One region of the Rhizobium sp. CG4 genome, then DNA from elsewhere that is predicted to be linked to it. Evidence: predicted binding sites of a transcription regulator. Region 1 holds the regulator's gene; each other region holds the start of a gene.

Region 1 (7,582 bases):
GGCATCTAGGCGTTAAGCGTTCAGGATAGCTATCTGATCCTGCGCCATATGCCAAGCTATCCAAAAGGCAAATTGTGCGTTGCGGTATCAACTTGTGCCAAAAACTAGGCTTTTGGCGTTTCACTGTTTCATATTAGGTCAATGCTTCCTTAAAATATAAGTGGTTGCATTGTTGTTGTGCCGGTTGCAAATTACCCCCTGTCCGGCGGGGGAGCTGCGGGTTTGACTGTAAGACCATCGCAAGAATTGCGACAGCAGGAACCGTTGAGACTGGATCTCCCCGGTGAGGGTGATTCCTTTGCTCTGCAACGGTATCAGGGCGGGGTAGCAGAGGTTTATGAACAGTCTGCAACGGCAGGGAATTTATCCGGCCGGATATCGTCGCTGTCGCGCATGTTGGACATCGAAAAGGCTTATGGCCACGGCTTTCTTTGTATTCCGGTTTTTCTGGCAGTCGGTGCCATCATCTGGTTTTCAAGCCTTCAGACACCGTCACCCTACCTGCTTGCTGGCGGCTTTTGTTTAGCCGGCACACTTGCGGTCACCCTGCGGTACCGCGCGGCAAAACTGGCAGGATTGCTTAACCTTGTTGCGCTGTGTCTGGCAGGCATGCTGCTGGCGCAATTGCAAACTTGGCGGCAGGATACCGTCATTATTGATACGCCGGTCACCACAGTCGTGTCAGGTGTTGTCGAGCGACGCGAGGTGGATGCGCGCGGTTACTGGCGCTACATCATATCGGTCACCGGAACTGAAAACCCTCTACTGTCGCGCCCGCCGCAGAAGATCACGGCACTATCAAGAAGTCGCCATCAACCGATAGAAATCGGGCAGGGCGTTACCGGCCGCGCACGCCTGTCTCCACCCTCAGGACCGGCCTTGCCTGGTCTGAATGACTTTGCCTTTTCCGGCTATTTTAATGGCATAGGTGCAACCGGTTTCTTTTATGGAGCGCCACAGCCTGCGGTGAGTGAGGCGATCAAACGCCGCATTGCGGAACGCGGCCACTGGCTCAGCGTGACTGATACAGGACTTTATCAATTGCGCAGCGCCATTGCCGAGCGCATCCGCAGCACGATCGGCGGCGACGCCGGCGCTTTTGCCGCCTCGATCATAACCGATGAACGGCGGGCGATATCAGAAACCACCATGGAAGCACTGCGTGTGTCCGGCCTTGCCCATATCGTTGCCATTTCGGGCCTCAACATGGCGCTGGCATCGGGCATATTCTTCGTTGGCTTGCGCACGGCACTCAGCTGTTTTCCGGGTTTTGCCGAGAGGCGGCCGGTCAAGAAGATCGCTGCCTTTGCCGCCCTTGTCATGACGCTCGCCTACTACCTGATTTCAGGATTTGCAGTGTCGGCCGAACGGGCTTGGCTGATGATGTCGATCATGCTGATCGCCGTGCTGTTTGACCGTCCCTCGATCAGCCTCAGAAATGTTGCCATTTCCGCCATCATTATTATCTGCGTTTCGCCGTCAGAGGTCATGGGGCCAAGTTTCCAGATGTCCTTTGCCGCAACCATTGCGCTGGTCGCCGCGTATGGTTTCTGGACACGGCGGCGCGCCGCACAAGACAGCGCAACCTTCCGGCCAAGTAATATGCCGATCGCCCTCAAGGGTGCTTCCATCCTTGGCAGCTTCTGCGCCGGTATTGTCGTGACCTCGCTGATTGGTGGGGTATCCACGGCCATCTATTCGATGGAGCATTTTCACCGTGTCACCACCTATGGACTGGCGGCAAATCTCGCCGCCATGCCGGTGATGTCTTTCATCGTCATGCCCTTTGCCTTGATCGCCATGTTACTGATGCCCTTTGGGCTGGATGGTCCGTTTCTGACCGTCATGGGTTACGGCATGGCGATGACAATTGATATTGCCACCTATGTCGCCTCATGGGGAGGCGATGCCGGGGTCGGACGACAGCATCAATGGTTTCTGGGCGCCGGAACGCTTGGCCTATTGGTGCTGACACTGTTTCGCACCCGACTTGCCTGGGTAAGTGCTGTGTTCCTGCTGGCAGTCCTTGGGTTGTTTGTGCTGTCACGGCAACAGGACAATCCCGATCTGGTGGTTTTTGAGGACGGGAAACTGATGGCACTGGTTGGCAAGGATCAGGTTGCCAGCACCAGCCAACGCCCATCCGGCTTTATCTATGACCAATGGGCGCGGGCTTTGTTCTTACCTGACAAATATATTCGGCCAAACATGCTGCCGGAACTGCCAGCCCCAGAACCATCGCCTGACGATGCCAATGACAAAACGACTGGCAATACTGATGCCGCGCCACCACGATCACGACGGCCGATGCTGGACGAACACATCATTCAGGCTGAAAGGCAGGTGATGTCTGCCGCCGTTACAAATGCAACCGATGCCTTTACCTGCCGCCGCGACAGCTGGTGCATCGCCAGATCAGCGAAGGGGCAGGTGGTGATTTCCGTGCTGGATAACAGATATCTTGGTCTCGCTTGCGACATCGGTTCTGTGGTTATCACCACGCGTCCCACATCATTTGAAACCTGCCGCTCCGGCGCCTTTTTACTCAGTGCCCAGACATTGCGGCGCACCGGTTCGCTGGAGATCACATTTTCAACTGAGGCAACAACCGCCGCAAACCAGCATTTGCCGATCGAGAGGATGACGGCTGCCATTTATGGTTCCTACCGTCCATGGACCATGCATCGTTATTATAACTGGCGCAGCAGGACATTTGAAACGGAAGTGCCAGAACATGTCTCGCAACTGCTGGACCGTCGCTAGGCTAAAGTGAGTTGAAGGCCAGTTGTGTCGGGTGTTTTCCGGCGACAGTAGCGATGACGCGCTGGCGCGTCACCTGGCAGTGATATGGGTCTGCTGATGACCGCTTAGTGGTATCTGCGGATCAGGCCAACCAGCTTGCCCTGGATCTTGACGCGGTCAGGTCCAAAAATACGGGTTTCATAGGCCGGGTTTGCCGCCTCAAGCGCAATCGATGCACCCTTGCGACGAAAACGCTTCAAGGTCGCTTCTTCATCATCGACCAGCGCCACGATGATATCACCGGGGTTGGCGGTCTTGGCGTTGCGGATGATGACCGTGTCGCCGTCAAAGATGCCGGCATCGATCATCGAGTCACCGCGCACTTCCAGTGCGTAATGTTCACCAGAACCCAGCATGTCAGCCGGCACGGACACATCATGTGTGTTGTTCTGGATGGCGGAGATCGGGACACCGGCCGCGATCCGTCCCATCATCGGCACCGATACCGAGCTGCCGCCATCATTGGCGCTGACAGGGGCGGGGGTCGGAGCAGGGGCGACAACCGGTTTTGGTTTGCCAAGGCTGCCTTCGATCACACTTGGTGAGAAGCCACGCTGTGGTTTGAGGCTTGGCGAATAGGCTTCAGGAAGTTTGATGACTTCCAGTGCGCGTGCCCGGTTTGGCAGGCGGCGAATGAAGCCACGTTCTTCAAGCGCTGTGATCAACCGGTGAATGCCGGATTTGGACGCGAGATCAAGCGCATCCTTCATCTCATCAAATGAGGGAGGAACACCGGATTCCTTCATTCTTTCGTGAATGAAAAGAAGCAGTTCCTGCTGTTTGCGTGTGAGCATGAAGTCGCACCCCAACCGTTGATGAAAATCGAAACAAATGCAGAACATACACTATATGTTCCATATGTGTTCCGCAAGGCTTTAATATTTCGTAATCGCCGCCCCGGTGAATTTTCTTTCAAAACAGCCAAGACGTGTAATCGCTGCCTATCACGCTGTTTTTTAAACGATTTCACGTCAATTCATCACAAAACGATCCGTCAGAAAGCTGAGGCTCGCAACACCGCCCGTTAGCCGACCAACCGGCATGATTATCAATCTGATATCGTAAGGCGCTGTGATTCGGTTCGTTTGATTCTCTCCACCAGATTGGGTTGGCAGCGCATATTCCCTGTGCATTTTTACCTTCACGAGGAAGCATTGCGTTGAAATCTCTGTTATGGGGAGGGTTCGCTGCTCGTTCGGAGTCGGCATTCAACATCAATTTTGACAGTATAAGGTTTTAGGGCATTGCAGGTCGGCATCGACATGGGAACGCTATCGGGTGGGCAGGCTGCCAAACTCGACATTGAGGAATTGCTCGCCACGCGTCTGCTGGTGCAAGGCAATTCCGGTTCCGGAAAGTCGCATCTGCTGCGCAGGCTTCTGGAACAATCCGCCCCCTGGGTTCAGCAGGTCATTATTGACCCTGAAGGGGACTTCGTGACGCTGGCTGACAAGTTCGGTCATATCGTTGTAGATGGCGAGCGCACAGAGGGTGAGTTGGCCGGTATTGCCAACCGTATTCGCCAACACCGCGTATCCTGCGTCCTGACGCTTGAAGGTCTTGATGTCGAACAGCAGATGCGGGCCGCAGCTGCATTCCTCAACGGCATGTTCGATGCCGACCGTGAATACTGGTACCCGGTGTTGGTGGTGGTCGACGAAGCGCAGATGTTTGCGCCGTCCGTGGCTGGTGAAGTAACCGAAGATGCCCGCAAGGCATCGCTTGGCGCCATGACCAACCTGATGTGTCGTGGTCGTAAGCGCGGTCTGGCCGGCGTTATCGCCACGCAGCGTCTGGCAAAACTTGCCAAGAACGTGGCGGCGGAAGCCTCCAACTTCCTGATGGGCCGTACTTTCCTTGATATCGACATGGCACGCGCAGCCGACCTGCTCGGCATGGACCGCCGTCAGGCGGAAATGTTCCGCGATTTGCAGCGTGGTAATTTCGTGGCGCTTGGCCCGGCTCTGTCGCGCCGCCCACTGCCTATCGTGATTGGTGCTGTGGAAACCTCGGCTCGGTCGTCATCGCCCAAGCTGATGCCGCTGCCCGATGCGCCGCAGGACGTGGAAGACCTGATCTTCACGCCGGACCCGGAAGAATTTACGCGCGCGCCTGTGCGCCGCACGCCACCGGCACCGCGCCCGACAACAGACATTCTGGCCGAGCTGTCCCGCTCGACACCAGCCGCGATAACGCCAGCCTCCGAACAGCCGCAGCGCAGCAGCGCCTCGGACATGACGCCGGAAGAGCGCGAAGAGAAGATTTCAGGCGTTCTCTACGAAATTCTGGATGATCCGCAATCGGCCTATCGCACCGATGCGGTGCTCTATCAGGACTTTCTGGTGCGTGCCCGCATGCGCCGCATTCCCGGCACGCCGATGGCGCTGTCGGAATTCCGCCGTCAGGTGGCAATTACCCGTTCCGGCGTTGATGCCGAAATGGCGGCAAGTGAAAGCTGGCAAACGGCACTCGATCTGTCGAAAAACGTCTCCGACGATCTGCAGGGCGTATTCCTGATGCTGGTTAAAGCCGCGCTGGGCGAGGAGCCTTGCCCATCTGATGCCCGTATTGCTCGCGCCTATGGCACGCATTCTGCACGCCGTGCACGCCGTCTGCTCGGTTATTTCGAGGAGAAGGAGCTGGTCGTGGTGCATGCCGATTTCTCCGGCAAGCGTATCGTGGCATTTCCGGACCTTGATGCAAAAACCGCACCCGGTGATGCGGATGCGGCTGATGATGAGGCGACGCTGGCAGCCGAATAAGGCTGCTGTTTTTTAAAGCCGTTATTCTATCTTATGGTCGGGTGCGTCCCGACCATCTGCCGTTGTTCATTCTCGGATCACGTCCGAGAATCATCGTGCTGAAATCGCAGACATGGACTGATGTTACCGGCCATCTGGTGGTGCCCATCCTCGGCGTGGCGCCGAGGATGGTGGAGTTTCGGGATGTTGTGAAGCGCGACATTATTCGACAGCCTTTGCTTGCTTGCGTGTGGCAAACAGCGAACCGACAACACCGGTCACCAGAATTGCGACGGTCACGCCAAGCGAGACGGCAGGCGGGATTTTTGCCAGACCCAGCATGTCAGCCACGAAGATTTTCGAGCCAACGAACACCAGAACCGCAGCCAGCGCATATTTGAGATAGGCGAAGCGGTGGATCAGGGCTGCCAGCGCAAAGTAGAGTGCACGCAGGCCAAGGATCGCGAAAATGTTCGACGTATAGACAATGAACGGGTCGGTGGTGATCGCAAAGATCGCCGGGATCGAATCAACCGCAAAGATCAGGTCGGCAATTTCCACCATCACCAGCGCCAGAAACAGCGGGGTGACAAAGGTTTTCAGCTTGCCGGTCTTCTCGTCGGTTTCCTTGACGAAGAACTTTTCGCCATGGAGGCGGTTTGTCAGCGGCAGGTGGCGCTTGAGAAACTTCAGGATGCGGTTGTTGTCGAGATCGTTCTCATCATGATCGGCCGAAAACAGCATCTTGAGGCCGGTAAACACCAGGAAGGCCGCAAAGAGGTACAGCACCCAGTGGAAGTTTTCGACGATGGCAGCGCCAGCGGCAATCATGATGCCACGCAGCACGATCACACCCAGAATACCCCACAGCAGCACGCGGTGCTGGTATTGGCGCGGAATGGCGAAATAGGAGAAGATCATGGCGATGATGAAGATGTTGTCCATCGCCAGACTTTTTTCCACCACGAAGCCGGTGATATATTCCATGGCAGGCTGCTGGCCCGACTGGTACCAGATCCAGCCACCGAAGGACAAACCGATGACAATATAGAAAGCGGACATCAGCAAGCTTTCGCGAATGCCGATTTCCTTGGAATTCTTATGCAGAACACCAAGGTCCAGTGCCAAAAGGCCAAGAACGAGAGAAATGAAGACCGCCCACATCCATGTGGGGGTGCCGAGAAAATCCGAGAACAGAAAGTCCATCAGTCAACCTTTGCCGGACAGGTTGGCTATATGGCTGGGGAACGTGTGACAGAAATAAACGTGGGCCCCAACCTAAAGAGACTCGACATCACGTATTGTCCGGTAATACGCCAGAGGGGCCCGAGTCCTGATCACGACAAACGAAATAGTGCAGGAAAATGCGCTTTCAAGGGCGGGATGCAATTTTTTTCTCGTTGACAATTTTATGAAGGCCACCTAGAAGCCCCATCAACGCCGGGCCGCAAAGCCCGGTGTGTTTCGTTGACTGCCTTGCAGTTTTAATAACTGACGTTCGGTAGTCAACATCACCGACATGTCCCGTGGCTTCTCCATTCGCAAATGTGAGAGACCTGTCAGAGTTCATCAACAGAACTCAGAGGAGGGCGTGTTTCCTTAATCCGGTTTGGCAACAAACCGGTATAATATGTTGAGAAGGAAATACGATGAGCAAGCGCGAATCGTCTAAGTATAAAATTGACCGCCGCATGGGCGAAAACATCTGGGGTCGTCCTAAGTCCCCAGTAAACCGCCGCGAATACGGTCCTGGCCAGCACGGTCAGCGCCGCAAGGGCAAGATGAGCGACTTCGGCACGCAGCTGCGCGCCAAGCAGAAGCTCAAGGGCTACTACGGTGAACTGCGTGAAAAGCAGTTCCGCGCAACCTACGACGAAGCTAACCGTCGCAAGGGTGACACTTCCGAGAACCTGATCGGTCTGCTCGAGTCCCGTCTGGACGCGATCGTATACCGCGCAAAGTTCGTTCCAACCGTTTTCGCATCGCGTCAGTTCATCAACCATGGCCACGTCACGGTTAATGGCGTTCGCGTTAACGTT
Region 2 (7,582 bases), on a different contig from region 1:
GACGCGGTTGTCGGCGGTCAGGCGGGTATCGCGCTCGGCGCCGGTTCGAGTGCTGGTTTCAGCAACAGTGTGGCTATCGGGGCAGGTGCCACGGCGCTGCGGCAAGGGCAGGTGGTGCTGGGCACCGCATCCAACACCTATACCATGACGGGCATAGGCTCGACCGCCAGCCGTGCGGCGCAGGTCGGTTCGGTCAAACTGGTGACGGCGGATGCCAACGGCAATCTCGCCACCACGGATTTTGATATTACTGGCCTTAATAGTGACATATCCGGGCTTAAGACGACGGTCGATCGCAACCGCAAGGATGCGAATAAGGGGATTGCTGCGGCCATGGCGATGACGGGCGCACCAACACCATCAGCACCTGGAAAAACTTCCTGGGCGACCAATGTTGCGACCTATAGCGGTGAATTTGCCACCAGCTTTGCCGTGGCGCATATGCTGGATGTTGACTACCCGCTAGTAGTGAATGGATCGCTCGGTTATGCGCCCGGTGGCTCTGTCGGCGTGCAGGTTGGAATGAATGGCGAGTTCTAATCCAAAAATAATCGAAGAATGAATCTTCGGCGTAAAGGGTTTGGTTACCATAATTTGCCATTGTTTTATGTGATCGGCGCTTCCTGTTTGGCAGGCCGGTGCAGAGTGCCCGGTTTTTATCTGCGTGTCCGGGAGCAGAGTAACGTGTTAGGTAATGAGTACCATGGCGACTAAGGTGCACACCTTTGGCGAACCCGTATCGTCGGGCCGTAAAGTTCGTTCTTCCAGAAAAAACAAGATGATAAGTCCGGTTACCATTGTGTCCGGTGTTGTCATTACTGTTGCCGTCTGGATGGGATTTACTGTCTCCACGATGCAGAGTGTGCACGCTTCTCTGACGCCTTCGCACGCTAACAAACCGCAGATAGCCATTTCCGCACATGTGCCCGTTTCGCTGCCTTCGGGAAGCCATGATGTGCGTATCAACAAATTTTCCCGCCTTGGAAAACCGTCAGAAGACCAGATTCGCATGGCGAGTTTGACCTCTGAAGGCATCAAGGCTGCACATAAACGCACCGAGCTTCGACTGGCGAAGGTGAAAATGGACAAGGCGTTGCGTGAGGCAACGCTCCTGGCCAGTGCCGCACCGATGAAACCAAGCTCAAGCTCGCTCTCGGCGCTTGTCGAGGTGAAGCCGGATGCCAATGCTTCTGCCAGCCGCCGTTTCGACCTTATTTTGAATGGATCAGCGCCGGAAGCGGCACCTGAGACGGCACAGGATATGCCTGACAGCATTCCGCTGCCGTCGTTCCGTCCACAGATTGCAAAAATCTCACCTGCTGCCCAGCCGAAAACCGGCACGGAAGCGGTGGAAAAAGAAGTTGCAATGCTGCGTCCGGAAAAACCAACCCTTCCAAGCGTAGCGTCCCGCCCGTCTGCCATGGGTGCCAGAACTGCTGTCTATGAAATCGAGACCGCGACGGTGCACATGCCCAATGGCGACAAGCTAGAGGCTCATTCCGGCCTCGGTTCGATGCGCGACAATCCGAAATATGTGCATGTGAAGATGAAGGGATCTACCCCGCCATCGTCCTACAAGCTGACCATGCGCGAAGCGCTGTTCCACGGTGTGGAAGCCCTTCGTCTGACACCGGAAAGCGGCGTCAACCCGCACGGCCGCAACGGCCTGTTGGCGCATACCTACATGCTGGCCAGACGCGGCGAATCCAACGGATGTGTGGTGTTCAAGGAATATCCGAAGTTTCTGGCGGCGTTCAAACGTGGTGACGTGAACCGCATTGTTGTGGTTTCTCGACTGGAATCGAAACCGGTGTTTGTCGACAAGGACAACAAGGGCACCACGAAGACACTGGCCAGCCTGTTTTCGAGAAAAGGCTGACCGGCTGTTTTAAGAGGCTTATTTGGAGCGGCGCTGGGTGAGCGCCATTCCTGCCAGAATAAGCAATACGCCAAGCGCACTGGCCCAGATCTTGGGCGGTTGATTGCTGAACAGATCCAGCACCACACCCGATACCATCTGACCGCTGATGACCAGAAGTGCGGTATTGACCGCACCAATGCGCGGAATGAGCCAGCTTCCCGAGGCAATGAACACCACACCGATCGGTCCGCCGATAAAGGCGTACCACGGAGCGTGAGCCGCACCTTCAGGCAGCAGGCCGCCAATTGCGAGGCCAAGCAGCGTCAGCACGACAAAACCGACAATATGATTCCAGAACGAAGCAATCAGCGGCGAGTTTGACAGGCTGAGACGGCCGTTGATCTGGCGGCTTAGAGCGACGAAGACGCCGCCTGCGAAGGCCATGGAAATCCACAGGATCATGCCGCTCTCCCAACCAGAATGATAAGGGCGCTGCCGCCGAGGATCAGGGCAACGGCGCAGAGGTCGCGCGCATCTGGTCGGCGACGTGGCAGGCCAAAGAACCCCCAGAGGTCGGCTGCGAGGCTGAAGATGACCTGTCCACCCAGTCCAAGCGCGATGGTGCCCGACAGTGCGAGCGGTGAGTTGACGGCGCTTGATGTCAGCATAACGATGGCGGCACCCACGACGCCACCGAGATAGGCCCAGAGCGGCGCCTTGGGTTTGGCAATCTCACCCGGCTTGGGTTTCTTATAGAGAATGGCAAGATAGATCAGGGCGGCGATTGTGCCGGTGCCATGGGCAGTCCATGAGGAGAACATGGCGTTACCGTAATGGGCCAACATGCCGTTGAAATGCACCATCAGGGTCAAGAGACAGCCGCTGCCGAAGGCGGCCGCCAGATGCAACGGGTTGAGGCGAGGAGAGCTTGTCGTTTGTGTCATGGGAGGCCAAATGCTGAAAATCTGATTCAGCTTTAGCCCATATCTCTTTGATACGGAATCAAATTACGTGAATGGGTGGTGGGCGACGACTGCACCCGATTTTGTTGGGAACGGAATTTGCGGCTGGGCCGTTTCCTGTCCATGAAACAGACAACACGCAAACCACTCCACCGAATGATTACCTTTGTGGCTTTCATTTTTGCAATCGCAGTCGTTATCGCTGCCATCTACATCTTTGGTTTTACACCGGGTGAGGTGAGCTAGGGCTGGCGCCAGAGACGTCAATTTGCGACACCTCAGACCTTCTCAACAAATCCATCCAGCACCCGTTTCTGGCCGGCGCGATCAAAGTCGATGGTCAACTTGTTGCCTTCAATGGTGGTAATGTTGCCGTTTCCGAACTTCATGTGGAACACGCGATCGCCCACATTAAAACGCGACGGTGTGTCGGATACGGATTTGGCAACCAGTTCCCCATCGATGGTGCGGGCTTTCGGGCCGCTTTCGCCATAACCAATACGCTCCACGGCGTGGCCTGAGCGGCTGCCCCAGTTGTCGCGCGTCGCGTCAGACCGATTGGCCTGCGCACGTTTCCAGCCGGGGGTCGAATAATCATTGGCGAATGGATCGGCCTTGTCGAAACGGGACTGGCCGTAACCGCCGCGTCCACCATATCCGCCGTAATTATTGTCGGAGGCGGCCACATCGACATGGCTTGCCGGTAGCTCCTCAAGGAAGCGCGACGGCATGGTCGATTGCCAGAGGCCGTGAATACGGCGGTTGGATACGAACCAGATGTGGCAGCGGCGCTTGGCGCGGGTGAGGCCGACATAGGCAAGACGGCGTTCTTCTTCGAGACCGGAGCGTCCACCTTCATCCAGTGCGCGCTGATGCGGAAACAGCCCTTCTTCCCAGCCGGGCAGGAACACGGTGTCGAATTCCAGGCCCTTGGCGGAGTGCAGCGTCATGATCGAGACAGCATCGAGGTTTTCGTTCTGCTCGGCGTCCATGACAAGTGCGACGTGCTCAAGGAAACCGCGCATGCTCTCGAAGGCTTCCATCGAGCGCATCAGTTCCTTCAGGTTGTCGAGGCGGCCCGGTGCTTCGGCTGACTTGTCGGCCTTCCACATGTCGGTATAGCCGGACTCTTCCAGAATCTGCTCGGCCAGTTCGATATGTGACGTGGTTTCAAGCCGTTGCTGCCAGTTTCTGAAAGATTGAATCACATCGAACAGCGCCTTGCGGGCCTTTGGTTTCAATTCATCCGTTTCGATAATATCAGCAGCCGCCGCCAGCATCGGAATATCGCGGGCCCGTGCATAGTCATGCAGGTTGCGAATGGTGGTGTCACCAAGTCCACGCTTCGGTGTGTTGACGATGCGCTCAAAGGCCAGATCGTCAGCCGGTTGGCAGACGAGGCGGAAATAGGCCATGGCATCGCGAATTTCGAGGCGTTCATAAAAGCGTGGGCCGCCGATAACGCGGTAGTTCAGCCCCAGCGTCACGAAGCGATCTTCAAACTCACGCATTTGAAACGAGGCGCGCACGAGGATCGCCATATCGTTGAGATTATGGCTCTGGCGCTGCAACTGTTCGATTTCTTCGCCAACTGCGCGGGCTTCTTCTTCGGAATCCCAGGCGGCGTGCACAATGACCTTTTCGTCATCGGGGTCAACGCGGTCGGTAAACAGCGTTTTGCCAAGCCGGCCTTCATTGTGTGAAATCAGATGGCCGGCCGCGCCGAGAATATGTTCGGTGGAACGGTAGTTGCGCTCCAGCTTGATGACCTTTGCACCGGGAAAATCCTTGTCGAAACGCAGGATGTTATCGACCTCGGCACCGCGCCAGCCATAAATGGACTGGTCGTCATCACCCACGCAGCAGACGTTTTGCACTTCACCCTTGGGGCGCTGCGCCAAAAGCCGCAGCCACATATATTGGGCGGTGTTGGTGTCCTGATACTCATCGACCAAGATGTATCGGAACTTCTGGTGATATTCCTTGAGGATATCCGGGTTGCGGCGGAACATGCTGATCGGGTGCAGCAGCAGGTCACCGAAGTCGCAGGCATTGAGCGTCTTCAACCGGGCCTGATAGGCGGTGTAGAGCTCACGACCCTTGCCATTGGCAAAGGCGCGCGCGTCACCTTCGGGAATATCCTTCGGGGTCAGTCCCTTGTTCTTCCAGTTGTCGATCATGCCGGCAAACTGCTTGGCGGGCCAACGCTTGTCATCCAGACCTTCGGCCTGAATGAGCTGCTTGATCAGTCGCACAACGTCGTCGGTGTCTAGAATGGTGAAATCCGACCGCAGATCGACCAGTTCAGCGTGACGGCGCAACAGCTTCACACCGATGGAGTGGAACGTGCCGAGCCACGGCATGCCTTCAACGGCGCCGCCAACCAGAACGCCAATACGTTCCTTCATTTCGCGTGCGGCCTTGTTGGTGAAGGTCACCGCCAGGATCTGGCTTGGAAAGGCGCGTTTGGTTTCCAGAATATGAGCAATACGTGTGGTCAGCACGCGAGTTTTGCCGGTGCCTGCACCGGCCAGCACCAGAACCGGGCCTTCCAGTGTTTCCACGGCTTCACGCTGTTCTGCGTTCAGGCCAGAGAGATAATCGGGGGCGGGGCGCGCCTGATCACGCGCTGCCATGGCGCGGGCTGCAATGCCAAGACCGCTGCCCTGTTGTGGCGCTGGTGCTGGCTTGCGTGGCTCTGCCGGTTCTTCATCGAAGAACGGGATATCATCAAAATTGTTGCTCATGCGGCCCAATGTAGTGATTCGGGACTGAAAGGCCAGAAGCATGTTCTGCTTTTATTCCCGTTTCAGCCGTCAAAGCACCTCTATCGGTGCATTTTGAGGGTCAGCTTTTCTGATCGGCGTCAAAAACCGTGTCGACTGGAACTTGCAGCGCGGTTGCCAGCTGGTTGGTTTTGGCCGCAAGCGAAATCACCCTGACAAGATCGGCATGTTGTTCATCCGTCATGCCCTTCGACTTGGCGGCAGCGGTATGGGAATGGGCACAATAGGAGCAGCCATTGGTGACGGACACGGCAATATAAAGCAGCTCCTTGGTCAAGGGATCAAGCGCCGATGGTGTTGCCATGACAGCCTTTACCTCGCCCCATGTCTTTTCCAACAGGTCGGCATCAAAGGCGAGGTAAAGCCACATATTGTTGATGAAGTCGGACCTTCGCGTCGCACGGATATCGTCGAACACCGCCTTCACACGCGGATTGGTTTCCGGATCTTGTGTTTTGGAGACGGTGCTCATCGATGTCCTCCGTGTCTGGTCAGCAGTTTGCCAAATTATGCGAGTGTGAAAACGCGGGCAGGCCCACCGGTGCCGCCACGGTGTTTCGGTGCGCCGACGACAAGTGTTGCGCCCTTGACCGGAACCTTGTCCAGATTGGCGATGCCTTCCAGACCCCAGCGGTTTTCCGGAAGCCAGGCGTAATGGGTGGCAAAATCCGGCGATTTGCCGAAGTCGAGCGACAGCGTGTCGACGGCGATGCCTGCGGCCTTGCTTTCTTCCAGCAGGTATTTGGCCGCCTCTACGTGGAAGCCGGGAAAGTGCATCTTTCCTTCTCCATCGGCATTGCGAAACTTGTCCGTGCCCAGATGCTGCTGCCAGCCGGACAACATGGCGACGCAGGCATTTTCCGGCAGGTCGCCGTTTTTGGAAATCCACGCCTTGATGTCATCGGGCGTGACTTCCGCATCCGGATTGGATGCTGCCTTTTCGCGGATGTCGATAACAGCGAGCGGCACCACCAGATTGCCAACCGGAATTTCGGCAACCGACGTGCCGTTTTCGGAGAAGTGAAGGGGGGCGTCGACATGGGTGCCGGTGTGTTCGTTGACCCGCAGCTCAAACAGATTGAACTTGTGTTCGGCGTAATTGAATTTCTGGTCCTTGAAAAACTGCTGCTCGCCGAAGAAAGTCGGGAAGTCCTCATGCAGTTCATGGGTCATGTCGGTCACGCTGCTGGCGGCTTGCGCCATGGCGACCGGTGCGCTTCCGAATGTGGCGGCTGCGGCTGTTACCGTTCCCGCTGCTGCGGCCTTGAACAGGCTGCGTCTTGAAAGCATGCGGTCTTTAATGTCGTTTATTACGCAGGCATTGCACATGTTGTACGTCTCCCGTGCAGGTTTTGAAATGAATGCGGAAATCAAAAAAGGCATGTTTTACAACAGTCACAATAGTGAACATGACACTATTGTAAATTGAACTTATTTGATGGGTTCAATTCAAAAAATGATGCAAATTACAATTACGTAACAAACGGTTTTGTGCATTGCGTTGTTCAAATCCAGCAAAGATACTGGAGCAAATCACAGAGGGGTGTGTGCAGCGTTATCATGCTGGCCCCCGAAGCATATCATTCGGAGAATTGCATGAAGGCTTGGAAGCAGGTTGGTGTCAGTCTGGCTGTCGTGGGCGCAGGTGTCTGTCTGTGGGCACTCAATACGTCTGACGGGCGCAGTATCCTGGCCAAGGCCGGGATTTTGTCGGCCGAAAAGCCAGCTGCGGAAACGGCAGCCAGTGCGACGGGCAATGGTGGTTCACAAGGCCAAGGCGGTGCGCAAGGTCAGGGCGGTGGAAACGGCCAGGGTCGTCAGGGCGGCAATGCAACGCTGGTATCCATCGCACCGGTCAAGACCGGCACCATCAATGACCGCATGAATGCCATTGGTAATGGTGAGGCCATCCAGTCGGTTGTGGTCACACCACAGGCATCCGGGCTTATTTCCGAAATTCTCGTGGCATCCGG
Region 3 (7,582 bases), on a different contig from region 1:
CGGAACTGATGCCGGCTCCAATCTATTATTCGCATCTGATCCTGCAGTTGCTGGCGACAGCCCGTAAAAAGGGTGATGGCGACGCTGCAAAACTCGGCCCGGATGCCAAGAGCCAGGTTACAGTCCGGTACGTAGACGGCAAACCTGCCGAGGTTGCTTCGATCGTTCTGTCTACCCAGCACCTCGATGAAAGCTGGGACTCCAAGAAGGTACGTTCCGTTGTCGAACCTTACATTCGCGAAGCGCTCGGTACGCTGAAGATCGCTGACGATTGCCAGTGGTACATCAACCCGACCGGTAAATTTGTCATCGGTGGCCCGGATGGGGATGCAGGCCTGACCGGCCGCAAAATCATCGTGGACACCTACGGTGGTGCAGCACCTCACGGCGGCGGCGCATTCTCCGGCAAGGACACCACCAAGGTTGACCGCTCAGCTGCTTATGCGGCGCGCTACATCGCGAAGAACGTTGTTGCAGCTGGCCTCTCCGACAAGTGCACGATCCAGCTTTCCTATGCAATTGGCATTGCCCAGCCTCTGTCCGTTTATGTCGATCTGCATGGCACCGGCAAGGTCACGGAAGATCAGGTTGAGGCGGGTATCCGCAAGGTTATCGACCTGTCCCCAACTGGTATTCGTCGCCACCTTGACCTGAACAAGCCTATTTATGCTAAGACCGCGTCCTATGGACATTTCGGACGCAAGTCCGGACGTGACGGTTCGTTCTCCTGGGAGAAGCTTGATTTGGTCAAGCCGCTCAAGGAAGCATTGAAGGCTTAAAGCAAGGTATGACAGACGATAGCGAGCGGCGCGCACGCGCAACTGAGGCATTTTTCGGCAGACGCAAGGGTAAACCCCTGCGTGACCGGCAAAGCGATGATATCGCAACATTGTTGCCGGAGCTGAAAATAGACCTCAATGCTGCGCCGCCCGCATCGCTTGTTTCGCTGTACCCAAACGCAGTCGACCAGCTGCGGTTGGAAATCGGCTTTGGTGGCGGTGAGCATCTGGTTCACCGCGCGCAGGAAGAGCCAACGACCGGCTTCATCGGCGTTGAACCATTCGTAAACTCGATGGCAAAACTGCTCCGGCAGGTTGGCGACCGCGGCATTGAAAATATCCGCCTTTATGATGACGATGCCACGCAGCTTCTCGACTGGTTGCCAGAGGCCTCGATCGATCAGATTGATCTGCTGTATGCCGATCCATGGCCGAAGAAAAAGCACTGGAAACGTCGCTTTGTCTCTGCGGTTAATCTCAGCCGCTTCCATCGTGTGTTGAAGCCGGGCGGAACTTTCTGTTTCGCATCCGATATCGACACCTATGTGAACTGGACGCTGACCCACTGTCGCGACCATGGCGGCTTTGAATGGACCGCAAAGTCTGCTGAGGACTGGAAGACACCTTACGCCGGATGGCCGGGAACCCGGTATGAGGCAAAGGCTAAACGAGAGGGCCGAACATCCGCCTATCTGACGTTTATTCGCGTCTGAGGTATCTCGTTCAAAATGAATTCAATGAAAAAGCTGGGTTTTGACCCGGCCTTTTCATTTTAACCCTATGGGCGAGCAATTTGCCCTCAGACCTGCTGATCGACCTCGCTGGCCAGCGGGATAGACGGCTGGGCTCCATGTTTGGTGCAAGCCAGCGATCCGGCTGCGGCTGCACGCGTCAGCGCCGTCGCAAAATCCAGACCTTTGTCGAGGCTGGCTGCCAGATAACCGCAGAATGTATCGCCGGCCCCCACCGTATCAACCGGCTCGATCTTCAGACCGGCAGCCTTGTGCAACTGGCCATCCCGCATGGCGATAACGCCATCAGCACCCAGCGTTATGATGATGGTTTGGCCGGTACGAGCATGCATATCCTGCATGGCCTGTTGGCGCTCTTCGCCAGAAATGCCCTGCTTGCCAATTAGCAGTTCAAACTCGGTTTCATTGGCGATGATGATGTCGGCCAATGCAGAAATGCGAGCAGCGTCCTGCGTCAATGGTGCCGTATTGATGATGCTGGTGACGCCCTTTTGTTTGGCGCCAGCCAAGGCAGCTTCAATGGCCTCGACGGGAATTTCAAATTGCAGCATCAGGATATCGCCGGACGTCATGCCGTCGAGCGCGTTGCTCGCATCGTCAGGCGTGATCGTACCGTTTGCCGCAGGAATGACGGCAATCATGTTCTCTCCGCCTTCGCCCACCAGAATGACAGCTGTGCCGGTCGCGCCCGGCGATGTCTTGACGGTGGTAAGGTCAACGCCGGCGTCACTGAGAAGCTCCAGTGCAGAGCCTGCAAAGGTGTCATCGCCTGCAGCGCCGGCCATGCGGACATTTGCTCCGGCCCGTCTGGCTGCCAGCGCCTGATTGGCACCCTTGCCGCCTGCTGCCGTTGCAAAGGTTTGCCCGGTTACGGTTTCACCCGGTTTGGGCAGGCGTTGTGCAGTGGCAACGAGGTCCATGTTGATGGAGCCGAATACAGTAATCATGATATGTCCAATTGATGTTCAATGGCGCCGACTTTGCCCGACAGGGTCACTCGTCGTCAACCACCCGGAACTTGAGGCTGCCTATTCGGCTCTCCAATGATTGTGGAGAAGGCGCTTGAGGCTGCTCCGGTGTATCGCCGCCAAAATCGAGAGCCTCGATCTTGTTGCCGCGCTTCGTCAGCTTGTCTGCGGAGGTCATGATCTGGTCCACATCCTTCTGTGCAGCCAGAAAATGCCCTTGCAGTTTGCGGGTACGATCGTCCAGCCGGTTCAGATCATCCATCAAAAGCGCGACCTCGCCTTGAATGAGATGTGCCTGCTCGCGCATGCGCTGGTCTTTCAGCACGGACTGGATAACCTGTACCGACAGCATCAGCAGCGATGGTGAAACGATAACAACCCGCATGCGGTGTGCTTTTTGCACAATGGCTTCGAAATGCTGGTGAATATCGGCAAAAATCGATTCCGATGGCACGAACAGAAACGCCGTATCCTGTGTTTCACCTGCCAGCAGGTATTTTTCCGCGATATCGCGGATATGCACTTCCATGTCACGCCGGAATTGCTGGGCCGCAAGCTTGCGCACTTCAGGCGAAGTTTCCTCGCGCATGGAATTCCAGGCTTCCAGCGGAAACTTGGCATCGATGACCAGCGGTGGTGCATTGTTCGGCATTCGCACCGTACAGTCGGGGCGAGAACCATTCGACAGTGTCGGCTGCAACGCATAGGCATTGGAAGGCATGGCGTCGGCAATGATCGTTTCCATGCGCGCCTGTCCAAAAGCGCCACGCGTCTGCTTGTTGGATAGAATGGCTTGGAGGCCAACAACGTCGCGCGCCAGGGTCTGGATATTGCTTTGCGCGGCATCGATCACTGCAAGCCGTTCTTGAAGCTTGCTGAGATTGTCGTGTGTCGATTTTGTCTGTTCGGTCAGCGTGGCACCAAGTCGTTGCGACATGCCGTCGAGCCGCTGATTAAGGTGTTGGCTCATTTCAGACTGCTTGTTGGAAAGTGTTTCCGTCAGTGCCGAGATACGCCCATGCAACTCCGCCTGAGTGCGCAACAGCGTACTCACTTCGCCGCGGGCATCGTCGTTGCGCCTTGAAAACCGCATTGATACGAACAACGGCAACGCAATGGAAAGCAGCAGCAAACAAATGATGATTGCGCCTGCCGAAACCTGCATGCCGCCAATGGTCAAGATCGTAATGCCGAGTGCGGGAAAATCGATGCTCATGGCCGAACCTACCCGGATTCAGTTTGATTCGGAAGATCAAAACGAGAACACGCGCCACTGTCTGCTTATGTCTGATATAAAAAAGTTCTAAATTTAGCAAATTCGAAAGGAATATTGGTGTAACCAAGGGTTAACCATGTTTCCGGACGGGTTTAGCCGGGATCGTGGCCTTATCGGGGTTAAGGGGACCGTGCATGACAAACAACGACAGCAAACAGGTGCTCGCCAAGCGGCTCGATTTTATTGGTTTGGACACTGAGGCGCGCAAGAGGCTGAAAGATCTTGATCCAGTGATTGCGGGTAATGTCGGATCTGCGCTGGATACGTTCTACACCAAGGTGCGGTCGACGCCCGAGACGGCTGCATTTTTCCGCAACGAAAATCACATTCAGGGTGCGAAAAAACGTCAGGTCGAGCATTGGGGTGTTGTCGGTGCCGCAGCCTACGATGAAAAATACGTTGAAGGCGTGCAGGCGGTTGGCCAGGCGCATGCCCGTATCGGTCTCGAACCCCGCTGGTACATGGGTGGTTACGCTCTGCTGATGGAACAACTGATCCATGCGGTTGTCAGAGAGCGTTGGCCATCCCGATTTGGCAAACGCAAGTCCAAGGGACTGGCGGAAGACGTTTCGGCAATCGTCAAGGCTTCGGTGCTGGATATGGACTATTCCATTTCCATCTACCTCGAAATTCTTGACGCACAGCGCAAGCAACTCGAAGAAGAGCGCCAGCGCAATCTGCGCGAACAGCAACAGGCGCTTGCGTCACTCACCAATCTTTTGTCTGCTCTTTCCAAGGGCGATCTGGAGACGCGTCTGACAGAAAAATTGCCTGATAATTTCGAAAAGATCGGCAATGACTATAATGTCTCGGTTGAAACCTTGAATGACACCATCGCGGCGGTGCGCCACACGGCAGAAGAAATTCTGAATGTCGCCACCAGTATTGCCAATGCGACGGAAAATCTTTCGCAGCGTACCGAGCAACAGGCGGCGGGCCTAGAAGAAAGCACCGCTGCACTGCACGAACTGACCCAAAGCGTGGCAGTCACGGCAAATGGTGCACAGCAGGCTGCCTCAGCCGTCGGCGCAGCTCTGAGTGATGCACAAACCTCCGGCGAGGTGGTCACCAGCGCCGTCAAGGCGATGGGAGATATCGCCCATTCATCCAGCGAAATCTCTAAAATCATCGGTGTGATCGACGAGATTGCGTTCCAGACAAACCTGCTTGCGCTGAATGCCGGGGTTGAAGCCGCTCGGGCCGGTGAGGCGGGGCGCGGATTTGCTGTGGTGGCGCAGGAGGTGCGTGAACTGGCGCAACGCTGTGCCAACGCCGCGAGAGAAATCAAAGCCCTGATCTCCCAGAGCACCAGTCAGGTGCAGTCAGGCGTCGGCCTGGTCAACAATGCCGGTGATGCCCTGCGCATGATCACCGACAGGATTGGCGACATTGATCGCATCGTATCCCAAATTGCAACGGCTGCGGAGGATCAGTCAGGCGGCTTACGCGAAGTGAACTCCGCCATCGGCGCCATGGACACCATCACCCAGCAAAATGCTGCAATGGTTGAGCAGACCTCGGCCGAAACCGTCACGCTTCGTCACCAGGTCGAGCAGCTTGTCGGTGCACTCAACAAGTTCAAAACGAGAGACACACATCGCCAGTCCAATGCGGGTTGGGAAACCGCGCGCCGGGCGGGCTGAGCTTATCGGCTGACTGCTTAGTGCATGATTTATCGTGGTGAGACGATGATGTGTTTTTTCATTTCCTCTGGCAATCAGATGGGTTATGGGAAGCCATGACCATCAAACCACTTATCATTCTTCCAGATCCCTTGCTGAGACAGGTTTCAACACCAGTCGAACAGGTTGATTCACAAATCATCCAGCTTGCCGATGACATGCTGGAAACCATGTATGATGCGCCCGGTATTGGCCTTGCTGCCATCCAGATCGGCGTCGCTCGCCGTATGCTGGTGATCGACGTGTCCCGTGAGGATGAAGAAAAAGCGCCGATTGTTTTCATCAATCCGGAAATCGTCAAAACCACGGATGAACTGTCGACCTATGAAGAAGGCTGCCTTTCCATTCCCGATTATTATGCGGAAGTGGAGCGCCCTGCCGGATTGACGGTCAATTACGTCGACCGCACTGGTAAGCAGCAGACCCTTGAAGCCGATGGTCTGCTCGCAACCTGCCTGCAGCATGAAATCGACCATTTGAACGGCGTGTTGTTCATCGACCACATTTCGCGCCTGAAGCGCGATATGGTCATCAAGAAATTCACCAAGATCGCCAAGGCGAAAGCCTGATCCTGCCTGTGCCGGTCATTAAACCGGCAAGGTTTTCTCCGGGCCGCAAAACTCAGGGAGGCGTCCGTGTCTCTTCGCATCATCTTTATGGGAACACCGGAATTTTCGGTGGCAACCTTGCGGGCTCTCGTGGAGGCTGGCCATCAGGTGGTGGCCGTTTACAGCCAGCCACCGCGTCCCGGTGGGCGGCGTGGTCTGGACCTTCAAAAATCCCCTGTGCATCAGGCCGCTGAATTGCTCGGCATTCCGGTGTTCACTCCCGTCAATTTTAAGGCCGAGGAAGACCGGCAACAATTCCGCTCGTTCGATGCGGATGTTGCTGTGGTGGTTGCCTATGGACTGTTGTTGCCGGAAGCCATTCTGACCGGAACCCGGCTTGGTTGCTACAATGGCCATGCCTCACTTCTTCCGCGCTGGCGTGGCGCTGCACCTATTCAGCGTGCCATCATGGCTGGTGACAAGGAAACAGGCATGATGGTCATGAAAATGGACAAGGGGCTGGATACCGGCCCTGTTGCCTTGACCGTCAAGGTGCCGATCGGCGAAAACATGACGGCCGGACAGCTGCATGACGCGTTGATGTTTGCCGGTGCACGCGCGATGGCGCAGGCTATGAACAAGCTGGAGGCCGACGACTTGCCGCTACAAGAGCAGGCACAGGATGGCGTTCTCTACGCATCCAAGATCGACAAGGCTGAGGCGCGTATCGTTTTTGCACGGCCGGCCCGTGATGTGCATAACCACATCCGCGGCTTGGCGCCCTTCCCAGGTGCCTGGTTTGAAACCGAAATTTCCGGCAAGCTGGAACGCGTAAAGGTTCTTGAAACAACACTTGAAAACGGCAATGGTGTTGCCGGCACCGTGCTGGACAATCAGTTGCTGGTTGCCTGTGCAGAGGGGGCAATCCGTCTTCAGCGTCTGCAGAAGGCCGGAGGCAAACCGCTTGCCGCAGCCGATTTCCTGCGCGGAACGGCGTTGCCTGAAGGCACGAGGCTGATCTGATGCCACGTTACCGTATGACCGTTGAATATGACGGCACCGCCTTTGTCGGTTGGCAAAGGCAGCAAAACGATCGTTCCGTTCAGTCTGCCATTGAAGACGCTATTTCGTCTTTAACGGGCGAAACCGTGTCGATCCGTGGCTCTGGCCGTACCGATTCTGGCGTCCATGCCATGGGACAGGTCATTCATGCGGATCTGTCGCGGGAGTGGGAGCCCTATAAGCTCAGAAATGCCTTGAACGCCCATATTGCCATGGCTGGCGACATGGTCGCCATATTGGATGTCATGTCGGTAACCGAAGATTTTGACGCGCGTTTTTCTGCGGTTCGTCGGCATTATCTGTACCGCATCATATCGCGCAAATCGCGGCTTGCGCTGGAGCATAAACGCGCCTGGTGGGTGTCGAAGGATCTCGACCATGACGCCATGCATGCGGCGGCCCAGACACTGGTCGGTCGACATGACTTTACGACATTCCGGTCTGCACACTGTCAGGCCAACAGCCCGGTGCGCACACTTGACCGGCTGGATGTGACGCGGAACGGTAACATCATC
Region 4 (7,582 bases), on a different contig from region 1:
GACCTGCGGCGCTTGAAACTGGGGTAAACTGTGCTTGCGAGGGCATGCTCAGTGGATCGATGCCAATCAGCCGGATGCGCGTCTGACCAAACCTGTAGTCACCCTCGATAACCGGTGAAACGGACCAGCCCGAGCGGCGTAATTTTGCATATGTCTCGGTGGCGATAGTGCTTCCGTTTCGCGGTACCAATTGATCGAGAGCATTCTGGTCGAAGACGGCAGCGGCACGTCCGTAACTTGCCCTCGCCTCCGCATTGATTGCCTGCACGCCAGACCACAGCGCCGTCGCAAGCGCCACACCCAGAATGAGTGTGGTCAACTGCAGTGGTCTGTAACGCCAGTGGGACAGCAGCGCCCAGAAGGCAATCCTCCTCATGTGACAACCCTTCCGCCACTCAGAGTGATCCGGCGGTCCAGCTTGTCGGCCAGTCTGTTGGAATGTGTTACCAGAAGAAGGGCAATATCCGCCGATTTGGTCAGTCGCAGCATGATATTTAGTACGATATCGGCTGTGGCTTCGTCCAGATTGCCGGTCGGTTCATCGGCAAGAATAAGCGACGGTCTGGCCGCCAGTGTCCGCCCGATCGCCACCCTTTGTTGTTGACCGCCGGAAAGCTGTTCGGGGTAGCGATGAAGAAGCTGACCGATGCCAAGTTCTTCAACGAGTTGCGTCTCCCACGCCTGATCGAAACGATCCGCGAGCTTGGCGTGAAACGAGATATTGGCTTTCACATCCAGACTTGGAATGAGATTGAACTGCTGGAAGATGACCCCGACATCGCGCCTGCGAAAGCCTGCACGACCCGCATCATCGAGATTGGTGATGTCGCGCCCGTTGACAGTGATAGTGCCACTATCTGGCTTGTCCAACCCGCCTGCCAGGTGCAGAAGGGTGCTTTTGCCACTACCGGATTCACCCGTCAGCGCAAGGCTCTCGCCTTTTGCCAGATCAAGCGTCACACCTTTCAGGACCGGGATTTGCCCTTCGGCTGACGGGTATGATTTGGTGATATCAGAAAGCGAAAGGATCATGGCAGTCTCACTAAGGAATATCAGGTGGAGCCACCCGCGCGTCGTTGCCGACGTCGCCAGTTTGCGACGCGGCATGCGTCATCTTTAATTCCACAGGCCAAACGATACCACCCATTGATCACCACATGGGAGGGAAATGGCGTTGATTTGATGGGGAATGACGAATACAGGACCGTCTGCTAGGCGACGCGACAATCCTGAACGGCCTTCAAAAAGGCATCCGGCAAGCATGGTTTGTTGATCCAGAAACGGCTCGCCCAAGTAATTTCCGCAGCGGTATCAACCTGCGCATCATCAGCAGAATGCACAATGATGGGGACATTGCGGGATGAGAGGATTCCAGCGACCTCGTCCGATGCACCGTCACGCAGACGTGTCTCTATAACCGCCAGCTGTGGTGTGTTGGTGTTAAGCCAATTTTGCGCTTCGGCACAGGAGGTAAAGGTGACAATGTTTGAAAAACCGGCGCTCGTGAGCAAATCCTCGACCTCAAGGGCGATGAGCGGCTGGTCGTCCAGCACCAGAACGGTGTCATATGTACGCGTTACCAGTGTAACTTCTCCTTGCAATAAACCGCAGCTTAGCAGTTTCTGACGCGCATAGGTGGAAGGTATGCCAGCGTACATAAAATCCGTCGAATTTCCGGAATGCTATAGAATCACCAACCGTTTGAAATAGCTCAGGGCTTAACGGCTGTGGGTTCGGACTCACGCCCGTCAACGAGTGCCATGAACGTTTCGGACCACCCCGCCTCTCGCAGTCGACTCCTAGCTCTTTTGCCTCCCCATGAATTCGCAAGTGTGACCGATGCGTTGACGCCGGTTGACCTCCCGAAAGGCGAAGTCATCGCGAGTGCCAACGGCACCATCGAGTATGTCTATTTTCTTTGCAGTGGCATCGGGTCGGTGGTCACCGCATCAAAGGATGGTCAACGCTCCGAAGCTGGCATGGTCGGGCGTGAGGGGTTTTGCCCGACTTCGGCAGGCGTGGGCGGAACCATCAGTGTTCACGAGGTGCTAATGCAGGTGTCGGGTGAAGCCTACCGCATGCCGATCGACGCAGTGAATGACAAGCTGTCGGCCAATCCGATCTTTGCAAACCTGCTAGCAAGATTCATCCAGACATTTGCCGCACAAATATCATACACGGCCCTCTGCAACGCCAATTATCAGGTCGACCAACGCCTAGCCCGATGGTTACTGATGTGCCACGATCGGCTGGACGACGATGAAATAAGCCTCACCCACGACTTCGTTTCCCTGATGCTCGCGGTTCGACGACCCAGTATCACCAACGCGTTCCATGTTCTGGAAGGCATGAAGCTTGTTGTGGCAGAGCGCGGCAGGGTGACGATCCGTGACCGCAAGGGACTTGAGGAATTTGCCGGGGGCGCCTACGGCGAACCAGAAGCGGAGTATCGTCGACTGATCGGTCCTTTTTGATCAGTTATTTTTTCAAATGATTTTGCACGACGTCGTGAAAGGATACGCTGAACAGAAGCTTGCCAGCGTCATCCGATACATCCACATATTCATCAGCCACCACGCGCCCGCTCTTGATGAGTGCAGCAACCATTTCTCGGACCGCACCAATGGCACTTACGCGAGCAGCATCATCATTCAAAAAGTCATCGCCCTCGACATCGGAAACAATTTCTCCGTCACGGCGTAGGTGAAAGAAATATCGGCTCATATCGACAACATCAGTCTGAGGGCGTTGTGATGTTTGGCTTCGTTTGCAACGTTCATGGGAAAAGGTCCTTCATAAGACGCCGGTACTCTGCCTCCGGCTTTCCGTAAGCGTCATGTGCAAACTCTTCAAGCGCAGCCCTGTTCCTTATTGTAATCATGCCACGTTGTGATTTGAGGAAACCGTTACCTTCCAGCACGTGAAGTGAGGTGGTGACGCTTGGTCTACGTACGGCCAGCATTCGGGCAATAAACTCATGGGTCAGTGCGATCTCGTTTCCCGTCACACGGTCGTGGCACATCAAAAGCCAGCGTGCGAGCCGCTCATTGACATCGTGGACAGCGTTGGAAACTGCTGTCTGAGCAAGTTGGACTGAAAAAGCCTCGATTGACCGAATAACAATCTTTGAAAAGCTACTGTTTTCCATAGCAGCGCGGAAGTTTTTGTAGTCAACGCGATATGCATCGCCGGAAAGCTGCATCGTTACATCGTGCGAACTGGTTTCCACTTCGGCAATGGCAGTTGTTGGCACATAACCTTCAAATCCGAAAATTCCCGCCTCTGCACTGTTTCCATCAGGCGTCGTAGTCACCAGCGAGCCTATGCCCGACGCCAGAAAGTATACATGATCGATCGGTTCACCCACCCGGGCCAGAACTGTGCCACGAGGCAAGTCGACATATTCCAGGTGCTTTGCAATCAACGAAAAATCGTCGGGCGGAAGAATGGATAGTAGTTTGTTCCGAATGGAATCCTGATTGGCTGAAACCATGACGTTCGCTTCCGTCTTGAGGCAAGAGTTGGCACCCCTCATCGTCTGCGCCTTCGAACACCCTGCAAACGACTACGGAAAGCTTATACGCAGGTAATCTGTTCAGCAACCCGACTTGCCGTCTTGCTTACCACCCAAATTTATTGGCCCGCACGGAACATCTGAGCCCTCTTGATGATTTAAAAGGACTAGCTCAGGAGAAAAATCATGAAAAATCCAGTATCGCCCGCCGTCCAGTCGCTCCGCAAGGAGCAGGCTGCCGTCAAAGACAAGAGCGCAAATGACGACCTGCAGAACGCGATTGAAGATACGTTTCCCGCATCCGATCCTTTGTCGATTACGCAAACCTCCGTGCCTTCGGGACGGACCGATGTTGACGCCGCAGAGCAGATTGAAAACAGCGCTGACCTCATAACACCCAAAACTGCCGTCCGTGACGACGACGCTACACGTCAGGAACTGCGAGATCTCAGCAGCGAGATTACAAAACTTTCCGACGCCATTCGTTCTGTCGGCACATCATCTGCCAGATTGGCGAAAGCGGAAGTGCGCGACCAGGTGGAAACGATTGAGGAGAAGGTGCGCGCCCAACCTTTATTGTGGGTATCAATGGCGGCAGCAGCGGGGTTTCTATGGGCATCTGTCAGAGGCCGTTAACGCCCCAGCTGAAATGCCTGGCAGTCACCTCTCGAGGCGATAAATTTTTGTTGAACTGGTGTGTTGCAACAAATTTAGCCCGCATGTGTTCCTGAAACGAAGCGTGGCATCAATCTGCCCCGCCAGCACTCAAGGGAGCCAACTGTCGATGTTCAGAAAAAACTACATTCTCGCCACCACGATGCTTGCATGCAGCCTTATTGCGGTTCCCGTTTCGGCCCAAGACAGCAACACCGCAGAAACAGGAAAAGCAAATGCGCCGCAGCAGGCACCGGCGTTTGAAAACCAGACGCGGGCACCGTTGCCTGAAAACCAGCCACGTGTCGAAATGAAGGTGATTGCCAAGGACTTGCCACACCTGTGGGCAATGGAGTTCCTGCCGGATGGCCGCATGCTGGTCACGGCAAAGGAAGGTGCTATGCACATTGTTTCGCAAGATGGCAGTGCAGTCAGCGAGCCTATTGAAGGCGTTCCGGAAGTAGCCTCTGCTGGTCAGGGCGGCCTGCTGGACGTTGCGCTCGCACCGGACTTTGAAACATCCGGCATGATCTATTTCTCGTTTTCAGAACCCCGCCAAGATGGCAACGGCACTTCCGTGGCCGCAGCAAAATTGGTCGAGGTCGACGGTGGTGCAAAACTCGAAGGTGTAACGACCATATTCCAGCAGACACCGAGTTACGACGGTGACAAACATTTCGGTTCACGCCTGGTATTTGGACCGCAGGGTGAGTTGTATGTGACGGTCGGCGAGCGTTCAGACGCGGAAGTGCGCACCGGTGCGCAGGATCTGGCAAGCGGTTTTGGCAAGGTTTTCCGCATCGACACATCAGGCAAGGCAATTGAAGGCAATCCATTCGTCGCCACGGACGGCGCGCTCGACGAGATCTGGAGCTTGGGACACCGCAATGTTCAGGCAGCAGCCCTCGATGGACAGGGACGTCTGTGGCTGGTCGAACACGGGCCCAAGGGCGGCGATGAGCTCAATCGACCGGAAGCCGGAAAAAATTACGGTTGGCCAGAGGTAACCTACGGCATTGAATACAGCGGTCGCGCAGTGGGAGATGGTATTACCTCACAGCAAGGTACCGAGCAGCCGGTCTATTACTGGGATCCCGTTATCGCGCCTTCTGGCATGGCCTATTATGATCATGACCTGATACCGGAATGGAAAGGCGCCTTCCTGATTGGCGGGCTTGTCAGCCAGGGCATCGTAGCGGTCCATATGGATGGTGATCGCGTCTCGCATGAAGGACGGCTCGATTTAGAAGCACGTATCCGCGATGTGAAAGTTGCACCTGACGGTTCTGTCTTTGCAGTGACCGAACAACGTGGTGGCGGAAACTCGACAATCATCAAAATTACCAATGCAACCTGACTGACACTGCGGGCTGTTTAACTGCCGCCCGCCATATCAAAGCACTGCGCGCAACGGCCAAGCGGCGCGCGCGGTGCGAACCACATACACCGGCATTTTACGCCAGCATGTTCCTTTTTTGTTCCTTTCATGTTATGCAGACGCCAATATTTTCGGGCTTTCGGAATCGTCTGGGCCTGAACGCCATCGCAGTAATGGCGTGACGGACTATGTAGCAGCGCGAAATGAGAGCATTTACAGGCATCAAATGACGGCGACCTATCTGGAAAAACTGAATGACCAGCAACGAAGTGCTGTCGTGCATGGCATCGGCGCAGTGGATGGGCAGATCGGCGGACCACTGCTGATTATTGCCGGTGCTGGCTCTGGCAAGACCAATACGCTTGCGCATCGCGTCACTCATCTCATCGTCAATGGTGCGGATCCACGCCGCATTCTGCTAATGACCTTTTCCAGACGGGCAGCTTCGGAAATGACCCGGCGCGTCCAGCGCATTTGTCGGCAGGTTCTCGGCGAAAATTCCGCCGTCATGACCGATGCACTTGCGTGGGCGGGCACATTCCACGGCATCGGCGCACGGCTTTTGCGGATCTATGCCGAACAGATCGGACTGAACGTCGATTTCACCATTCATGATCGCGAAGATAGCGCCGATCTTATGAATATCGTCCGGCATGATCTCGGTTTTTCCAAAACCCGGGACCGGTTTCCGACCAAGGGCACGTGCCTTGCCATCTATTCCCGCGTGGTGAATTCGGAATGTTCGATTGCCGAAGCGCTTAAAACCTCCTGGCCTTGGGTCACGGAATGGGAAAATGAGTTGAAGGAGTTGTTTGGCGCCTATGTCGAGGCCAAGCAGGCACAAAACGTACTCGACTACGACGACCTTCTTCTCTACTGGGCTCAAATGGTGTCAGATCCGGAACTTGCGGGAGATATCGGCAATCGTTTCGACTATATTCTCGTTGATGAATATCAGGACACCAACCGTCTGCAGGCATCCATTCTCAGATCGCTCAAGCCAAATGGTCAGGGCCTGACGGTGGTTGGCGATGACGCACAGTCGATCTATTCCTTTCGCGCCGCTACCATTCGCAACATTCTCGATTTTCCGAAGGAATTTTCGCCGCAACCGGCTGATGTCATTACCCTTGACCGGAACTATCGATCCACACAGCCGATCCTTGCCGCCGCAAATGGTGTGATCGATCTTGCCCGGGAGCGCTTTACCAAGAATCTGTGGACCGACCGCGAATCCGAACAGCGGCCAATGCTGGTCACCGTAAAGGACGAGACCGATCAGGCCGCCTATATTGTCGAACAGGTACTGGCCAATCGCGAGATCGGAATATCGCTAAAACAGCAGGCGGTGCTCTTCCGCTCATCCAACCACAGCGGTGCGTTGGAAGTTGAGCTGACCAGGCGCAATATTCCCTTCGTGAAGTTCGGCGGTTTGAAGTTTCTCGACAGCGCTCATGTCAAGGACCTGCTGGCCGTACTGCGGTTTGCGCAGAACCCGCGTGACCGCGTGGCGGGTTTCAGACTGCTTCAGATGTTACCGGGTATTGGCCCACAAACGGCAGGTAAAATCCTCGACACGATAACGGCAGAACCGGAGCCGCTGATCTCGCTCGCGGAGATTCCGCCTCCACCCAAGAGTGGTGAAGACTGGGCAAAGTTTATCACTCTCATGGTAGGCCTGAGGAAGATGGGGGCGAGCTGGCCTGCCGAGATTGGCCTGGCTCGCCTGTGGTATGAGCCCTATCTTGATCGCATTCACGAGGATGCTGACACGCGCAAGGCCGATCTCATCCAGCTTGAGCAGATCGCAGCAGGTTATGCCAACCGGGAAAGATTTCTGACTGAGCTGACCCTTGATCCGCCCGACGCGACCAGTGATCAGGCCGGGGTCCCGTTGCTTGATGAGGATTACCTGATCCTGTCAACCATCCATTCTTCCAAGGGTCAGGAATGGCGCTCCGTTTTTATGCTCAATGTGGTTGATGGCTGCATTCCTTCTGACCTCGGGGTTGGTACGACGGCCGAGATCGAAGAAG

The links. Region 1 encodes LexA, which represses DNA repair genes until DNA is damaged. Its sites were predicted from a motif close to TGTTCNNNNTGTGTTCNG; they were not measured.
Region 2: HGO37_RS01520 (ATP-dependent helicase) is a predicted target of LexA. The motif match lies at 5,612-5,629, and genes of this name have one in related genera.
Region 3: HGO37_RS10700 (DNA recombination protein RmuC) is a predicted target of LexA. The motif match lies at 3,748-3,765, and genes of this name have one in related genera.
Region 4: HGO37_RS15155 (ATP-dependent helicase) is a predicted target of LexA. The motif match lies at 5,634-5,651, and genes of this name have one in related genera.

Annotation. Positions count from the first base shown of each region.
Region 1 covers NZ_JABAEG010000002.1:218,174-225,755, reverse strand. Annotated here, with positions in the region: gene HGO37_RS06240 (ComEC/Rec2 family competence protein) at 265-2,763, shown strand; gene lexA (transcriptional repressor LexA) at 2,868-3,596, opposite strand; gene HGO37_RS06230 (ATP-binding protein) at 4,047-5,564, shown strand; gene HGO37_RS06225 (TerC family protein) at 5,766-6,749, opposite strand; gene rpsD (30S ribosomal protein S4) at 7,193-7,582, shown strand, end outside.
Region 2 covers NZ_JABAEG010000001.1:292,658-300,239, reverse strand. Annotated here, with positions in the region: gene HGO37_RS01540 (hypothetical protein) at 1-540, shown strand, start outside; gene HGO37_RS01535 (DUF2778 domain-containing protein) at 704-1,879, shown strand; gene HGO37_RS01530 (DMT family transporter) at 1,898-2,323, opposite strand; gene HGO37_RS01525 (DMT family transporter) at 2,320-2,805, opposite strand; gene HGO37_RS01520 (ATP-dependent helicase) at 3,102-5,570, opposite strand; gene HGO37_RS01515 (carboxymuconolactone decarboxylase family protein) at 5,671-6,081, opposite strand; gene HGO37_RS01510 (cyclase family protein) at 6,117-6,938, opposite strand; gene HGO37_RS01505 (efflux RND transporter periplasmic adaptor subunit) at 7,206-7,582, shown strand, end outside.
Region 3 covers NZ_JABAEG010000003.1:91,754-99,335, forward strand. Annotated here, with positions in the region: gene metK (methionine adenosyltransferase) at 1-779, shown strand, start outside; gene trmB (tRNA (guanosine(46)-N7)-methyltransferase TrmB) at 788-1,492, shown strand; gene HGO37_RS10695 (ribokinase) at 1,579-2,478, opposite strand; gene HGO37_RS10700 (DNA recombination protein RmuC) at 2,525-3,715, opposite strand; gene HGO37_RS10705 (globin-coupled sensor protein) at 3,910-5,418, shown strand; gene def (peptide deformylase) at 5,514-6,026, shown strand; gene fmt (methionyl-tRNA formyltransferase) at 6,093-7,028, shown strand; gene truA (tRNA pseudouridine(38-40) synthase TruA) at 7,028-7,582, shown strand, end outside.
Region 4 covers NZ_JABAEG010000004.1:401,123-408,704, forward strand. Annotated here, with positions in the region: gene HGO37_RS15115 (ABC transporter permease) at 1-376, opposite strand, end outside; gene HGO37_RS15120 (ABC transporter ATP-binding protein) at 373-1,032, opposite strand; gene HGO37_RS15125 (response regulator) at 1,212-1,658, opposite strand; gene HGO37_RS15130 (Crp/Fnr family transcriptional regulator) at 1,833-2,474, shown strand; gene HGO37_RS15135 (DUF6894 family protein) at 2,479-2,724, opposite strand; gene HGO37_RS15140 (Crp/Fnr family transcriptional regulator) at 2,777-3,493, opposite strand; gene HGO37_RS15145 (hypothetical protein) at 3,701-4,150, shown strand; gene HGO37_RS15150 (PQQ-dependent sugar dehydrogenase) at 4,299-5,525, shown strand; gene HGO37_RS15155 (ATP-dependent helicase) at 5,773-7,582, shown strand, end outside.